2 regions of the Arsenophonus sp. aPb genome follow, and region 2 is predicted to be linked to the other one. Evidence: riboswitches for the same ligand, from Rfam matches in the RefSeq annotation. Region 2 holds a riboswitch; the other holds the start of a gene.
The links. Region 2 has a riboswitch for thiamine pyrophosphate ahead of thiB (thiamine ABC transporter substrate binding subunit). Riboswitches for the same ligand answer to the same signal wherever they lie in the genome.
Positions count from the first base shown of each region.

Region 1: another riboswitch for thiamine pyrophosphate. It lies ahead of thiC (phosphomethylpyrimidine synthase ThiC); the one in region 2 lies ahead of thiB (thiamine ABC transporter substrate binding subunit).

Region 1 is NZ_CP123499.1:2,999,986-3,003,418, reverse strand. Features, by position in the region: gene thiC (phosphomethylpyrimidine synthase ThiC) at 1-1,521, opposite strand, end outside; TPP riboswitch at 1,654-1,771, opposite strand; gene nudC (NAD(+) diphosphatase) at 1,947-2,738, shown strand; gene hemE (uroporphyrinogen decarboxylase) at 2,846-3,433, shown strand, end outside.
Region 2 is NZ_CP123499.1:573,768-577,200, forward strand. Features, by position in the region: gene thiP (thiamine/thiamine pyrophosphate ABC transporter permease ThiP) at 1-369, opposite strand, end outside; gene thiB (thiamine ABC transporter substrate binding subunit) at 342-1,322, opposite strand; TPP riboswitch at 1,431-1,542, opposite strand; gene rppH (RNA pyrophosphohydrolase) at 1,655-2,185, shown strand; gene lgt (prolipoprotein diacylglyceryl transferase) at 2,416-3,315, shown strand; gene QE177_RS02465 (thymidylate synthase) at 3,382-3,433, shown strand, end outside.

The sequences.
Region 1 (3,433 bases), 790 kb from region 2:
ACAGAGCATGGCACAACCAAACCAACCAATTAAAGCCGCACCGATACCTGAGGTAATATGATCATAACCTGGCGCGATATCGGTGGTTAAAGGCCCTAAAGTATAGAATGGCGCTTCATGACAATGGGTTAATTCTTCCGTCATATTACGGCGGATCATTTGCATTGGGATATGACCAGGGCCTTCAATCATAACTTGAACATCATGTTGCCAGGCTATCTTAGTTAATTCGCCTAATGTATATAATTCAGCAAATTGCGCTTCATCATTGGCGTCTTGTAAAGAGCCAGGTCGTAATCCATCGCCAAGGGACAAAGAGACATCATAAGCGGCACAGATTGCACAGATTTCCTCGAAATGGCTATACAAAAAGTTTTCCTGATGATGGGATAAACACCATTTCGCCATAATTGAGCCACCGCGAGAAACAATACCGGTTAATCGATTGGCGGTCATTGGTACATAACGTAATAAAACACCGGCATGGATAGTAAAATAATCTACACCTTGTTCGGCTTGCTCAAGAAGGGTGTCGCGAAATATTTCCCAGCTCAAATTTTCTGCAACGCCATTAACTTTTTCCAATGCTTGGTAGATTGGCACTGTACCAATGGGAACAGGGCTATTACGCAACAGCCATTCTCTCGTTTCATGGATGTAACGGCCGGTCGATAAATCCATAACGGTATCTGCTCCCCAATGTGTTGCCCAAATTAGTTTTTCAATTTCTTCTTCAATTGATGAAGTTACGGAGGAATTGCCGATATTAGCATTGACTTTCACCAAAAAATTTCGGCCAATAATCATTGGCTCGGATTCAGGATGGTTAATATTGGCTGGAATAATGGCACGTCCAGCAGCAACTTCTTGTCGAACAAATTCAGGGGTAATGTTGTTTGGCAGAGTAGCACTAAAGCTTTGACCAGGATGCTGTTGAGTTAATATTTTACTATTGATACGCTCCCGTCCCATATTTTCGCGGATCGCAATAAATTCCATTTCAGGTGTGATTATCCCTTGACGAGCATAGTGCAATTGCGTGACTCTTTTTCCGCTTTTGGCCCTTAATGGTTGTGGTCGGTAATTGAAACGTAGATGATTCAATCCGACATCAGCGAGTCGTTGTTGGGTAAAATAAGAGCTGGGCTTTTTAACTGGCTCAGTATCATTGCGATCGGAAATCCAATGTTGGCGGCATTTTTTTAAACCTACTTTAATATCCACTGTGATATCAGGATCGCCATAGGCACCTGAAGTATCATAAACAGGTATTGCCTCATTCTTTTCAAACAAAGGATTATCTTTTGTACCACCAACCAAGGTCGGAGAAAGTTGAATTTCACGCATAGGAACTTGGGTATTATAGTGATAACCTGTTAAATAGATCCGTTTTGAGTGGGGAAAACTGATATTTTGTAGGTTATCGAGAAAACGTTGTGCCGCTTCTCGTTGTGCTTTTCGTAGGGAACTGGTATTTGTTTTAACGCCAATATCACTGGTTGCAATAATATTCTTAGACATAGCAAATTCCTAAAATCATTACAAAGAGTTCACATAAAAGAGATAAATTGTATTGAGAAATTGCTTGTCTGGAGCTCGGTGAGAGTAATAGTATAATAATTGCGCTACTTACTTTTGATAAGTCAAAATCGCAGGTTGATTACTCTTGTTCCCTTCGCAGGTATTAGCCTGATCAGGTTCCGCGGATCCCGAATTAACGGTCTCAGCCTGTAGATAATGTTGAACCTACTAGGCACTCCGACAAGATAATGCCAGTATATAAGAGAGATAATGAAAACTGCAATGGATAACTTCTTCATTAAATAGCCGTTAAACAGAATAGTTACTCGATATTGATGAAAATGGGTTAGCCTATATTAACTAGGATCAAGCAAGACATACATTTAAAATTCACCAATAAATAAGATATAGAAGAACTGAGTTATATGATTAGAAAACAATTAACCGGAACAGAAACAGGTTGGTGGGTTGTTAGTGCTGGCGGTCGAATTTGGTTACCAAAGGGTGACTTACCGAAAGGTTCAGCCCAATTCTGGTCATTAATAGGAAAAGAGGCTCTCCCTATTGGTGAATGGCAGGCGGAAACGATTTGGTTAATTATGGCAAAATCACCAACGGATATGTGTTCACCACGACGGATTGCAAATGAAGATGAGGGGCTATTTAAACTGGTTGGACGTGGTATTCAACTGGCAGAATTTTATCGTTCGCACCATTATTGTGGCTATTGCGGCAACAAAATGACAACTAGCTTAACCGAATGGGCATGTTTATGTGGTCATTGTCATGAGCGCTATTATCCGCAAATTGCACCCTGTATTATTGTTGCTATTCGGCGTGCTGATCATATCTTATTAGCACAACATCGGCGTCATAAAAAAAAGCCAATATTTACTGTATTAGCAGGATTTGTTGAACTAGGTGAAACGATTGAAGAAGCGGTGAAAAGGGAAGTAAAAGAAGAAAGTAATATTGAAATTAGCAATATTCGTTATATTGCTTCCCAACCATGGCCTTTTCCTCATTCATTAATGATCGGTTTTTTAGCTGATTATGCGAGTGGTAAAATACAGGCCAATCCTGATGAGTTAATTAGTGCGGACTGGTATCATCATAATAAATTACCGCTAATACCGCCTCCTGATACCATTGCTCGCCGTTTGATTGAAGATACACTGGCTTTATGTCGACAAGAGAATAATGACTTATATAAATAACAATATTAATCACACTATAACTAAGTTGTTGCGCATCTAGGCAACAATAAAAAGGCAAATACACGATGATAATGGCAATTTCTCATTGCCATTTAATGGAGCTAATAATGTCTGCATTAACAAATGATCGCTACTTACGCGCGCTATTACGGCAGCCTGTTGATAAAACTCCAGTATGGATGATGCGTCAGGCAGGTCGTTATTTACCTGAATATCGAAAAATTCGTGAGCAAGCTGGTGATTTTCTCTCACTATGCAAAAATACCGAGTTAGCCTGTGAAGTGACATTACAACCTCTACATCGTTTTCCATTAGATGCGGCGATTCTTTTTTCAGATATTCTTACTATTCCTGATGCGATGGGGCTAGGTCTCTATTTTTCAGTAGGAGAAGGGCCTAGGTTCCAGCGTCCTATTGGTTGTTTAGCTGATATAGAGAAACTGCCAATTCCTGATCCAGAACAAGAATTGGTTTACGTAATGAATGCAATACGCGCTATTCGCAAGGCGTTACAAGGCAAAGTGCCATTAATCGGTTTTTCTGGTAGTCCATGGACATTGGCAACTTATATGGTCGAAGGAGGAAGTAGTAAGGCTTTTACCCGCATTAAGAAGCTGATGTATACCGAGCCAAAAACGTTACATTTATTATTGGATAAATTGGCGCAAAGTGTCATTCTTTATTTAAATGCTCAG
Region 2 (3,433 bases):
TTGAGCGATCCATCCCACTCGACCATAGACAGTTAATAAACCAAAAATAGCCACCAGAACAGGCAATACCAGTGTCATCGAGCATAAGCGTAAAAATAGTGTACGACCTGGAAAATGGCGCCGAAAAAGGGCTTTGGCTAAAAATATCGCTGGGATAACCGATAATAAGGTTGATAGTAATGCTTGCCAAAAAGTAAAACCAATAACATGCCATAAATAGCTATCATCAATAAATTCTCGCCAACTTATTTGAGGGGCATGAAACCATAAAGTGCTGAACGTGACTACAGCAATAGTGATTAATAGGCCGGACACGACTATGCCAGGCCAAAGTGAACTGCCTATTGGTGGCTGACGGCATTTTGCCATAAATAGATCCAATCATTGCGATGTTGAGTAATATCTTCTGCATTAAATTGTAATGATTTTTTCGGCACAGGTATTTGTTGATAAACGTTAGGTAAGGGAATATCAATAACCGGATACATCCAATTGGTTGTCGGTAACGTTTTTTGAAAGGTTGGCGATAGCATAAATTGCATGAATTGTTGTGCTAGTTTAGGTTGTTTGCTCGTTGCTAATTGGGCAGCCACTTCAATTTGCAGATAGTGCCCCTCACTAAATATTGCTGCGGCATAATTATTTTTTTTATCATTTAACAGATGAAAACCGGGTGAAGAGCTATAACTAAGGACAAAGTCACTTTCACCTTTTAAGAACAGTCCATATGATTCGCTCCAACCTTTGGTGACTGTTACGGTTTTTGCGGCTATTTTTTGCCAAGCTTGGACACTATTTTCTGCATAAATTTTTTGTATCCAAAGTAACAACCCTAAGCCTGGTGTACTGGTACGTGGATCTTGATAAATAATTTTCCATGGTTGGGGACTATTAATCAGTTCATCGAGACTTTTTGGTACTTCAGAGACCCGCGTTTTATCATAAATAAAAGCAAAATAACCATAATCGTAAGGGATAAAAATATTGTTATCCCATTTTATGGGTAATTTTAATTGACTAGTGTCTATTCGACTCTCAGTAAATAAGCCAGTTTTTTTTGCCAGATCAATTAAGTTATTATCAAGTCCGAGGACAATATCGGCAGGACTATTTTTTCCTTCCATTCTAAGTCGATTTAATAACGCTACTCCATCATTTAGACCAATTAGTTTGAGCTTACAGTTACATATTTGTTCAAAGGCAGGCTTGATTGTAGGCCCTGGCCCCCAATCTGCAATAAAAGAATCATAAGTGTAAACGGTTAATATCGGTTTTGCTTGGAGCGCGAAAGCCGAACAACAAATTAAGCTAGCACTAACTATTTTTAGTAGTACATTCTTCAATACTCAGTTCTCCTATATAATTAAATAACAGTGATGCTATAGGATCTGAGGAATAGACAGTAATGAAGCTATTTATTGATGAATAAATCATTAGAGTGGCTCAAATCCCTACGCCGATGTTAATCGGATCAGGTTCGACGAGTTTTTCTCAGCCAGCTATTAACAATATTGAACATAGCTAGCACCCCGTTGAGATGACCTTATTGTAAGATGTTATCTTATAATTGCAAATACTATATTTGATAAAGGGTTACCATATAGAGTAGTATGAAACAATAAGCTATCTTTTAAATTTTTAACGAGGTAGTCAGATGGTTGACAATGATGGCTACCGCCCGAATGTAGGAATTGTAATTTGTAATCGACAAGGCCAGGTATTATGGGCTCGTCGCTATGGGCAACATTCATGGCAGTTCCCTCAAGGGGGCATTAATCCTGAAGAATCGCCAGAACAGGCAATGTATCGGGAATTATTCGAAGAGGTTGGGTTGGATCGTAAAGATGTTAAAATATTGGCATCTACCCGGAACTGGTTACGTTACAAATTACCTAAACGTTTGGTGCGTTGGGACACAAAGCCAGTTTGTATTGGGCAAAAGCAACGTTGGTTTTTGTTACAATTGGTTTGTAATGAACATAATATTAATGTGCAAACAAGTAAAACGCCTGAATTTGATAGTTGGCGTTGGGTAAGTTATTGGTATCCTGTTCGTCAGGTTGTTTCTTTTAAACGCGATGTTTATCGACGTGTTATGAAAGAATTTGCTCCGATCGTTATGTCACTGCAAAGTAGTGCAGTGACATCATATAAGAGTTATACCTATAGGCGTAAACGTGGCTAAATAAATTTAATAAAAGTAGATTAATATTTTAATAGCCGCTTTTTGTCGTTTATAAAGCAAAATGAGAGTAGTGAAAGCTACGCTGGTTTATTTTTTGGCAAAATTTGCTCGCCAAAATACGCAGTGAATAAATTGGTTAATGAATTTAATCAATAGAAAACCATTAGATTTTTTAAACAGCATGCATCATGCAATTCTATCAAACTCTATAAAACTAAAGAGTGGAGACGATGAATAATAGTTATATTGTGTTTCCTAATATTGATCCTGTTATATTCTCGATTGGTCCAGTAGCCCTTCATTGGTATGGTTTGATGTATTTGGTGGGATTTGTTTTTGCTCTATGGTTGGCAAAGAGAAGGGCCGGCAAAGCGAATAGCGGTTGGACGAAAAATGAAGTTGAAAATCTGCTCTATATTGGTTTTTTAGGTGTCTTTATTGGCGGGCGTCTTGGCTATGTTTTATTTTATAATTTGCCTGTCTTCCTGAGCAATCCTCTTTATCTATTTAAAGTCTGGGACGGAGGAATGTCTTTTCATGGTGGGTTAATTGGGGTGATATGCGCCATGTGGTGGTATGCTCGTAGGACTCGCCGCCATTTTTTTCAAGTTGCCGATTTTGTTGCGCCACTAATTCCCTTTGGATTAGGCATGGGACGTATTGGTAATTTTATTAATGGCGAGCTTTGGGGACGTGTAACATTAGACACGCCATGGGCAATGTTATTCCCAGGCTCACGGGGAGAAGACATTCAGATTGTCAGTCAGGACCCTTCTTTATTACCAATTTTAGAACAGTATGGTGTATTACCACGGCACCCTTCCCAACTTTATGAGATGTTTTTTGAAGGGATCGTTTTATTTATTATTTTAAATTTGTTTGTTCGTAAGCCCCGTCCAATGGGGAGTGTGTCAGGATTGTTTTTGATTGGTTATGGTGCTTTCCGTATTTTTATTGAATTTTTCCGACAGCCAGATGCGCAGTTGGGGCTATTTGGTGGTATAAGTATGGGACAAATTCTGTCTATTCCTATGATCATTATTGGTATTTTTATGATGATTTGGGCGTATAAGAAAGATAGCCATTGTACAAATTATTCCATTACTAGCAAGGTAGAAAAAAGTAAGTAGCAGAAGATGTTAATACGGTTTTTTTATTTATAGTATTAAATAATAAATTTTTAGCGAGTAATAATAATGAAACAATATCTGGATTTATGTCAGCGTATTATAGATGAAGGTCAGTGGA